Regions from separate parts of the Pseudarthrobacter sp. H2 genome, predicted to be linked through region 2. Evidence: riboswitches for the same ligand, from Rfam matches in the RefSeq annotation. Region 2 holds a riboswitch; each other region holds the start of a gene.
The links. Region 2 has a riboswitch for S-adenosylmethionine ahead of ACQCSZ_RS04215 (aminotransferase class V-fold PLP-dependent enzyme). Riboswitches for the same ligand answer to the same signal wherever they lie in the genome.
Positions count from the first base shown of each region.

Region 1 (3,265 bases), 1.2 Mb from region 2:
CTTCCCCTGGTAGTCGACCTGGAGACCGCCCTTCCCGGGCTCCACCAGCAGCAACGTCAGTACCCCGCCGTCGCGGTGGGAGCCGACACCCTGCTTGGGCTCCGGGTCGGACTCCCCCGGATACCGCACCACCTTCAGCAGAGGGAACGCGCGGTCGGCGAAAGCGGCGTCGAAGGTGTCCTCGGGCGCGCCAAGCGAGACCGCCACGGCCCGCAGGAGGGCGAGCGAGATGGCGCTCAGCCGTTCGGTCCACTCGGAGACAATCTTCCGCATCTCCGGCAGCGCTTCCGGCCACAGGTTGGGCCCCTCGAGGCGCCAGTAGTCCGCGACGCCGGGCCCCGGCTCCACAGCGTCACGCTCGACGCCGATGTCGATCTGCTCACGCCAGTCCACAGCGCCGTCCGTGAGTTCGCCGCCGACCCTGGTGTAGCCGCGGAACTGCCGGCTGTGGACGTTCTCGACCGCGAGCTTCTGGTCCTCGGGCAACTCGAAGAAGCGGCGGGAGATGTCCAGCATGGCGTCCGTCAGTTCCGGCGGGACCCCATGGCCGGCCAGGTAGAAGAAACCGACCTCATGCATGGCGTTACGCAACTCGTCACGGAATAAGGACGCCTCTTCCGGGCCGGCATTCAAACGGGAGAAGTCGAGCACAGGCAATGTTTCGAGTGGCAACGTTTATATTCCTTTTCGGTACCATTGGCAAGCCGAAGCCTTAACTAGCCTCAATGTTACGCACAGGTCTGCTGCGTTGGACACAAAGGTGTCGAAATAAGACATTTGGGCTGACCGGCGATCCGGTGGAAGCGCTGCTCCCGATGGACGTGCGGTTATTGCTTGTCGGTACGGGCCTTGCGGGCGGGATCGACCTTTCCGTCGGCGCCGTAGTCACCCTCGGAGTACCGGCCGATTTCCGACTCGGCGGTACGGCCTGGAACCGCCCCCGCGTCGCCGTAGTCGGCCTTCACATACCGGCCGGCTTCCTTGGCCTTCCCGCCCAGGGGCTCAGGGAGCTCGCCCTCGCTGCCGACCGCGCCATAGTCGCCTTCGCTGTACTGGCCTTCCTCGTCGTCGGCATGGCGGCCACCATCCCTGCCGGTCTTGCCGTAGTCGCCTTCGACATATCGGCCGCGAAGTACGGGTTCTTGGGGTTCTTCCGGCCTTCTCTTCTCCGGTTCTTCAACGCTGCTGCTGTCGGTCATCATCCTGCCTTTCCCACGACGAACTGATGCGTCTGTTCGGGCGCTCTCTAATTTTATCGTCGCCTGCCGTGGCTGGACAGGGCAATGTGGAACGTCGGCCGCCGGGCTGGCCCTGTCCAGCCGATGTGACTCTTTGTGATCATTTGTTTCAGAAAGCGTCGTAATTATTGGGAAATCGAAGATTATGCAACAAAGTGGGGTTTGTCCGGGACGCTACCGACCGACAAAACCAGAAACACCCGTAACCACGAATTAACACCATCCAGATCGGCTGAGAGACCTGGCTCGATGACGCCGTAGCAACCACCCTTCGGGGCACGGTGCTAATGCCAGGACCGATGGAGATTGCCAAGATCCCAAGGTCAACCGACCCGGCCCGTGCCGTGTCGGACGCACCTTATGGTCCTGGAGTTCCTCGGTCATGACCGAGAGGATCCGCGATGGATACCAACGCAGCACCCACGCCCCCGACGAGTGCGAAGACCAAACGCCGTCCCCTGCGCCTGCTGACCCTGATGGGTGTGGCGGCCCTGGCGCTGAGCGCCTGCGGCGGCACCGCTGGCGGCACCTCGGCATCGCAGGCCGGCCCGGAGGGGAATCCGGTGCAGGGCGGAACGTTCGTCTTCGCGGAAGTCACCCCGATCAACAACTTCCAGACCCAGGCGGCGCGCTTCTACGAGAAGGCCAACGTCCTGAACAGCGTGCTTGACCGGCTGACCTATTTCGACGCCCGGAAGGGCGAACTCGTCCCTTGGATCGCCAGCAAGTTCACCGCGAGTGAGGACCAGACCAAGTTCACCTTCACCATCCGCCCCGGCGTGAGCTTCAGCGACGGAACACCCCTGGACGCCAAGGCCGTCCAGGCGAACCTCGACGCGCTCGGGAAGGGCGTCGAGAGCGCCAAGATCCAGCCGAACGTTGATTTCTCCGCCTACAAGTCCTCCCAGGTCATCGGCGGGGACCAGGTGGAGGTGACGCTGTCCTCCCCCGACGCCAACTTCCTGCGGGCCACCTCCTCCGTCACCGCCGGACTCGTCTCCCCGACGACGCTTGCACTGGACAACGCCGGCCAGTCAGCCATCGCGAAGATCTCGGGCTCGGGTCCTTTCGCCTTCGAATCGGAGAAGGCCGATGAGGAAATCGTCCTGGCCAAGCGTGCGGACTACGCCTGGGCTCCGGCGGGTGCCCCGAACCAGGGAGCCGCCTACCTGGATAAGGTCGTCGTGAAGTACCTCCCGGAGGTGGCACACCGCGCCGGGGCCGTGCAGACCGGACAGGTTGACCTGGTTCGCGGCCTGCAGCCGGCCGACGAAACCACCCTTGCCGGCAGCGGCAACCAGGTCCTTCCGGCCAAGGGCATCGACCTGACGTCCAACATGGCGGCAGTCCGCATCGGCAGCGGCAAGCTCGCCGACGCGAAGGTACGCCAGGCACTGCAGCTCGGAATCGACCGGCAGACCCTGAAGGACACGGTGCTCTCCGACAGCTACGAACTCGCCGGATCCATCCTGAACCGCGAAGCACCGGACTTCGTTGACCTCTCCGCCGAACTGGCCTACAACCCCGAGAAGTCCAAGAGCCTGCTGGAGGAGGCCGGGTGGGCCGTGGGCGCCGACGGCATCCGCGCCAAGAACGGCCAAAAGCTTGAAGTCACTGTCACCTCATCAAACAACTCCGTCGTCATCAAGCCGGCATTCGAGTTGATCGAGCAGCAGTGGCGCAAGATCGGCGTGAAGCTGATCAACCGTGCGGCCGACAACACCTTCCTCGCCACCGCGATGAAGGAACCCAACGTGGAATTCTTCGGAACCCGCCAGTTCGCCTATGGCGGCCTGGGCCCGGTCTTCGGCCCGGCCACCAATACGCAGACCTTGAATTCCGACCAGCAGCTCAATGAGCTCTTCGCCAAGGAACGTGCCGCCACCACCGACGCGCAGCACAAGGAGCTCGTCGCCGAGGAACAGCGCAAACTCGTGGTTGACGAAGCGCTGAGCCTGGTCCTCTGGGACGAAGTCCAGGTCTACGGCGCAAACGGCAAGGCGCACGTCGACTTCACCTCCGGTACG
Region 1 is NZ_CP189594.1:2,126,245-2,129,509, forward strand. Features, by position in the region: gene ACQCSZ_RS10080 (isopenicillin N synthase family dioxygenase) at 1-672, opposite strand, end outside; gene ACQCSZ_RS10085 (hypothetical protein) at 828-1,202, opposite strand; SAM riboswitch class I at 1,455-1,544, shown strand; gene ACQCSZ_RS10090 (ABC transporter substrate-binding protein) at 1,640-3,265, shown strand, end outside.
Region 1: another riboswitch for S-adenosylmethionine. It lies ahead of ACQCSZ_RS10090 (ABC transporter substrate-binding protein); the one in region 2 lies ahead of ACQCSZ_RS04215 (aminotransferase class V-fold PLP-dependent enzyme).

Region 2 (3,265 bases):
GCTCGTTGCGAAGTACCGTGATCTCGACATTGAATCTGCCGCCCGGCTGCACTCCGTTTCCTCGCGGCTGGCCCGGCACATCCTGGCCGGCAGTTCCGCCGTTTCCGGATCCGTGGTCTTGTCCACGTGCAGTCGCTTTGAAATCTACTGCGAGGTCTCACCTGCGGGGGACGTTGATACCGCCTGTTCCGATGCCCTGGACTCTGTCGGCCTCTGCACGGGCCTGGCCGCCGCCCTGCTCGCGTCACTGTTCGAGCACACGCATGGGGAATCGGCGACGAAGCATCTTTTCGCCGTCGTGACCGGCCTCGATTCGGTTGTTGTCGGTGAGCGCGAAGTCGCCGGCCAGGCCCGCCGTGCCCTCGCTGAAGCGCAGGCTGCGGGTACCGCGAGCGGGCGTTTGATCCGGCTGTTCCAGGCGGCCTCCCGCACGGGGAAGGAGGTGGGGGCCCGGACCGCGCTCAGCAGCACGAGCAGGTCCATAGCCTCTGTGGCCCTTGACCTTGCCGCCGCCGGATCGGGGCAGCCGGCCCTGGACGATGTGTCCGTGGTCCTCTTCGGCACCGGAGCGTACGCGGCCTGCGTTGCGGAGATACTCAGAAGCAGGCGGTGTTCAGCCACTTATGTTTTTTCCCAGTCCGGCCGTGCGGACGCCTTTGCGGCGGCCAGGGGAGGAACGGCGCTGACGGCCCGGGAACTGCCCGCAGCCGTTGCCCGGGCAGACATCATCATTGGCTGCAGCGGCACCGAAACGCGCATCGGCGCGGCCCAACTGGCAGCCTGGAGGGACGAAGCTGCCCATCCCCTCACCGTCATCGATCTCGCCCCCAGCCATGATTTCGACCCTCACGTGGCGGATCTTCCGGGCATTGAACTGATCACCCTCGAATCGGTCCGGCTGGCGGCTCCCCCGGCGGACGCGGAGGCGCTCCGCGTTGCCGGTGCCCTGGTCCGGCAGGCAGCGCGCCGCTTCGAGGAACAAGAGGCAATCCGCATGGTCGACACGGCCATCGTTGCCCTGCGCCTGCACATCCATCAAGTCCTCGAGGCTGAAATGGAGCGCGTCACGAAACAACACGGGTGCGGCGCCACGGCTGAAGAAGTGAACTCCGCTCTGCGCCGCATCGTCCGGCGCCTGCTCCACATCCCGACGGTCCGCGCCAGGGAACTGGCCACGGCCGGCCGCCAGGACGATTACGCGGCAGCCCTGGAAGCCCTCTTCGGCCTCAACGTCCAGCTCACCATCCCGCGGATACCCGGCACGATGAGCTCCGTGGAAAGCGTCCCGGCCGCTCCGGCCGCTGCGGCTGCTCTCTAGCTACATGGCGTAACAAACCGCTTCACATTGGAGCGTGGCCTTTTCCCCGGCGGCGTGGTTGTCCTAGGCTCGATGCAGGTCACGAGTGCCAGCGCTAAACCCCGGTTTGCTGGCCGGCAACCCTCCATTCGCGGTGGGGTGCCCCGGGTGACGACCTGGCCGGTCCGGAGTGGACCCGGCAAGCGCGGATCCCCGGAGCGTGGGGTCCTGTTCGAATGAGGTCCTTTTGACAACCGCCATTTTCCCCGCCGCCACTGCGATTGACTCCACTGCGCTTGACTCCACTGCGCTTGACTCCACTGCGCTTGACTCCACTGAAGGTGGGGACCCGGACGCACGGTTCGCCGTCGCGGGCCGCCCGCTCTCCGCGGTGACCGGGGCCGAGATCCAGGCCCCCCTCATCCAGGGCGGCCACGTCCGCTACGCCAACCTGGACTACGGCGCCTCGGCACCGGCCCTGTCCGTGGTGTCCGCCTACCTGAACGAGATCCTTCCGTTCTACGCGAGCGTCCACCGCGGCGCCGGCTACGCCTCCCAGATCAGCACGTCCGTCTACGAGAACGCCCGCAGCATTGTGCGCGGCTTCGTGGGCGGCCGGGCAGACGATGCGGTCATCTTCACCCGGAACACCACCGATTCCCTCAACCTGCTCGCCGGTTGCCTGCCCGTGCGCGGCGGCAAGCACACCGGCGAGGTCCTCTACCTCGACATCGAGCACCACGCCAATCTGCTGCCGTGGCAGAAGGTGCCGCACCGCAGCGTCGTCGCCGCCCCCACCCTGGCGGCCACCCTGGAGCGGCTGCGCGGGGAACTGGCGCACGGCGGGATCAGCCTGCTCGCCGTCACCGGAGCCTCCAACGTCACCGGGGAAATCCTGCCGATCCGGGCCCTGGCCGCCCTGGCCCACGAGTACGGCGCCCGGATCGTCGTCGACGCCGCCCAGCTCGCCCCGCACCGGCGCATCAACATCGCCGCGGACGACGTCGACTATCTCGCCTTCTCCGGCCACAAGCTTTACGCACCGTTCGGCGCCGGCGTGCTGGTGGGGCGCCCGGACTGGCTCGACGCCGGCACCCCGCACCTCGCCGGCGGCGGCGCGGTCCTGGACGCCAGGCTCGACACCGTCAGCTGGACCACCGGCCCGGCACGGCACGAGGGCGGCTCCCCCAACGTCCTGGGTGCCGCCACGCTGGCCCGCGCCACCGAGGTGATCGCGGCGCTGGACGAGGAGCAATGGCACGCCCATGAGAACGCCATCCGGTCCTTCCTCGTCGAGGGGCTCCAGCGCATCGACGGCGTGAGCGTGCACCAGATCTTCTCCGACACGGAACAGGGCGCCGGGACCATCGGCGTCGTGAATTTCTCGGTTGCAGGCTACGACGCAGGCCTGGTGGCGGCCTACCTTTCGGCCGAACACGGTATCGGCCTGCGGGACGGCCGTTTCTGCGCCCATCCCCTGCTCCGCCGGCTCGGGCTGCCTTCCGGTTCCCTGCGGGCAAGCTTCGGCCTCGGCTCGCGGCTGGAGGATGCGCAGCGGCTGCTCGCCGGAATCCAGGAGCTGCGGCAGACCGGCCTCGGCTGGGATTACGTGGTGGATGCCGGCCGCTGGGTCCCGTCCAACGATTCCCGCAGCTACCCGCACTGGGCACCGAACACGCCGGGCACCGCGGGCGCAGCCCCCTGCTCCCTGGATTAGGCGGCAGCCGTCCGGGGCCGGGCGTCCGGCACCGGGGACCGGCGCCCGCTGCCGCATGCGGTAAATTCGGAGGATACCCAACCGGATCTGCCGAAGGAGATCGCACGTGGCACGCGGCGGCCCCAAACTCCACCATGAGCGACGCCAGCAGCTGGGGCAGAGCTTCCAGGACGGCGGCGAGCACTATGAAAGGGTCCGCCCCGGCTACCCTGAAGAATCGGCCGGCTGGCTGATCCCACCGGGCGCGCAGG
Region 2 is NZ_CP189594.1:900,357-903,621, reverse strand. Features, by position in the region: gene ACQCSZ_RS04220 (glutamyl-tRNA reductase) at 1-1,318, shown strand, start outside; SAM riboswitch class IV at 1,396-1,509, shown strand; gene ACQCSZ_RS04215 (aminotransferase class V-fold PLP-dependent enzyme) at 1,545-3,014, shown strand; gene ACQCSZ_RS04210 (class I SAM-dependent methyltransferase) at 3,121-3,265, shown strand, end outside.

Region 3 (3,265 bases), 1.8 Mb from region 2:
CCGCCGGAATGACGAAGATTGTGACGCCCATGTGACTCCCGGCGTCCCACACGTCAGGGACGCCGGGACCCAACGGATCTCAGGCGCTCTTGGCCGCCCGGAATCCGGCGTCGAGGTCCGCAAGGATGTCGTCGATGTGTTCCAGTCCCACCGAGAGCCGCACGAGCCCCGGCGTCACGCCCGCCACTGCCTGCTGTTCCGCCGTGAGCTGGCTGTGGGTGGTCGACGCCGGGTGGATGACCAGGGAGCGCACGTCGCCGATGTTCGCCACGTGCGAGTGCAGCTCGAGCGCATCAACGAAGCGCTTGCCAGCCTCCGCTCCGCCGGCGAGGTTGAACGACACGACCGCGCCGGTGCCCTTGGGCCCGTACTTGCGGCCACGCTCGTACCAGGGGCTGGACGGCAGCCCCGCGTAGGCGACGGATTCGACGTCGTCCCTCGCCTCCAGCCACTCAGCCACCCTGGTGGCGTTGGCGACGTGGCGTTCCACGCGCAGGCTCAGGGTCTCGATGCCCTGGGCGATGAGGAAGGCGTTGAACGGGGAGACGGCCGAGCCGAGGTCGCGCAGCAGCTGGACGCGGGCCTTGAGGATGTAGGAGAGGTTGGCGCCCAGGGCGCCGTCCGCCCCGAGGTCCCGGGCGTAGACCAGGCCGTTGTAGGTGGGGTCCGGGGTGTTGAAACCGGGGAACCGCTCCGGGTCCTTGCCGAAGTCGAAGTTGCCGGAGTCCACGATCACGCCGGCAATCGCGGCGCCGTGGCCGCCGAGGTACTTGGTGGCGGAGTGCACCACGATGTCCGCGCCCCACTCGATCGGACGGATCAGGTACGGGGTGGACAGCGTGTTGTCCACGATCAGCGGCACGCCGGCCTCGTGCGCCACCTTCGAGACGCCTTCGATGTCCAGCACATCCTGGCGCGGGTTGGACACCACCTCGCCGAAGAACAGCTTGGTGTTGGGCTTGACGGCGTCGCGCCACTGCTCCAGGTTGTCCGGGTCCGCCACGAAGGTGACCGAGATGCCGAACTTCTTCAGCGTGTGGGCCAGCAGGTTGTAGGTTCCGCCGTAGAGGCTGGGGCTGGCCACGATGTGGTCGCCGGCTTCGGCAACGTTGAGGATCGCGAAGGTCTCCGCGGCCTGGCCGGAACTGAGCAGCAGGGCGGCGAGGCCGCCTTCGAGGCTGGCCACGCGCTGCTCCACCGCGTCCTGGGTCGGGTTCCCGATCCGGGTGTAGATGGGGGCAAGCTCGGCCAGCGCGAAGCGGTTGGCGGCGCTCTCGGCGCTGGGGAAGACGAACGACGTCGTCTGGTAGATGGGCAGTGACCGCGCGCCGGTGGCGCTGTCCGGCTCCTGGCCGGCGTGGATCTGGCGGGTTTCGAAGGACCAGGCGTTGGACATCGGAACAGCTCCTCAGGGGACCGGGCACAGGCCGCCCTGGGCTCATCGCCCGGGACGGCAGCGGCGCCGCGCTTGCCCTCCGGCGGGCGCCGGACGGCCAGGTCTTCACCCGGGGCACCCCACCGCGATACGAGGGTTGCCGGCCAGCAAGCCGGGGCTGTGCGCTGGCACTCATGACCTGGCTTCAGTCTAGGAACGCCCCAGCCGCGCTGGATAGCTTTATGACGAAGATGAAGGCGCAGCGGTTCCCCCAGCAAATCCCGGCAGGACATCCCACCACGGTTAGGACCGCCTAAGCTGAGAGCCCCATCACAAAGTGCCAAGATGATGGCATGCGCATGGATCATGTCTCTTACGCCTGTGAACACGATGGCTTGGCAGCCACCACCGAACGAATTGCGTCCGCCCTCGGCGTCGAAGCCGTGAAGGGCGGAGTACATCCCCGGTTCGGGACCCGCAACATGATTATCCCGCTCGCGGGACACAAGTATCTGGAGGTCGTGGAGGCCCTGAACCATCCGGCTTCCGACAAGGCCCCCTTTGGCCAGGCAGTCCGCGCCCGCTCGGAAGCGGGCGGCGGCTGGATGGGCTGGTGTGTCGAGGTCGACGACCTGGCACCCTTCGAGGAACGCCTTGGCCGCGCCGCGGTCAACGGCAACCGGAAGTTCCCGGACGGCCGTGAGCTCGTCTGGAAGCAGATCGGCATCCTGGGCCTCATTGCGGATCCGCAGGTCCCCTACATGCTCAAGTGGGAGGGCGATCCGGAACTTCACCCGTCCAACGCCTACCCGAGCAACGTCAAGATGTCCGCCCTCACGATCGCCGGCTCAGCAGAGCGCGTCACCGAGTGGCTCGGCGTGCCGGTGGAGAAGCCGCTGGAAGACGTTGCCGTGAACTGGCTGGCCCCCCGCGGCACGCCGGGCATCCTGTCCGTCACCTTCGAAACGGCAACCGGAGCCGTCACCATCTGACGCTCCCGCCGCCCAACTCTTCGGCCGCCATCAGCGGGTGCCACTGACGCCACCCACCGATGGCGGCCGAATTCTTTTTAATGCCTCCTTCGCGGCCCGCTTCCCAGCCGCCGCCCCGGCCGCCGCCTCAGCCCAGGCCGATCGCCTTCCCGAAGAGGCTGAATCCGACGAAGGCCACGGTGTCCAGGACGGCGTGCGCGATGACCAGCGGCATCACCCGCCGGGTCCGCGTGTAGACCAGGGCAAAGACCACTCCCATCACCGCGTTGCCGATGAAGGGCCCGAAGCCCTGGTACAGGTGGTAGCTGCCGCGCAGCATGGAACTGACGAAGATCGCCGCCGGCATGCTCCAGCCGAATTTGCCGAGCCGGTCCAGCAGGTAGCCCACGACGATCACCTCCTCCACGATCCCGTGCCGCACCGCGGACAGGACCAGCACCGGGACAGTCCACCAATAGGAGTCCAGCGCGCTGGGGATGATCGCCGTCGTGATGCCGAGGGCGCGGCCGGCGGCGTACAGGCCCAGGGACGGAATCCCGATCAGGGCGGCCAGCCCCAGCCCCTGCAGCACGTCCTTGCCGGGCCTGGCGAAATCCAGGCCCAGCTTCCGGAACGCCGAGGCGCCGCGACGGCTGCTTCCGGACAGGCCCGCCCGGTGTTCGGTGAGGAAATAAATCACCAGGACCACCGGGACCAGGGCGAAGATGATGTCCAGCAGCTGGTACGTGAGGTCGAAGTACTCACGGCTGCTCTGCGAGCGGTTCAGCGTGGACGTCCCCTGCGCCAGCGGCGCCTTGGTCAGCTTGTCCAGCAACTGGACCACCGAGTACACCGCCGACTGCCCCAGCGACAGCCCCAGCACAATCCATACTTCTAGCCGCAGCCGACGGCGGGAGGG
Region 3 is NZ_CP189594.1:2,733,858-2,737,122, forward strand. Features, by position in the region: gene ACQCSZ_RS12955 (bifunctional o-acetylhomoserine/o-acetylserine sulfhydrylase) at 80-1,396, opposite strand; SAM riboswitch class IV at 1,460-1,575, opposite strand; gene ACQCSZ_RS12960 (VOC family protein) at 1,729-2,367, shown strand; gene ACQCSZ_RS12965 (CPBP family intramembrane glutamic endopeptidase) at 2,495-3,265, opposite strand, start outside.
Region 3: another riboswitch for S-adenosylmethionine. It lies ahead of ACQCSZ_RS12955 (bifunctional o-acetylhomoserine/o-acetylserine sulfhydrylase); the one in region 2 lies ahead of ACQCSZ_RS04215 (aminotransferase class V-fold PLP-dependent enzyme).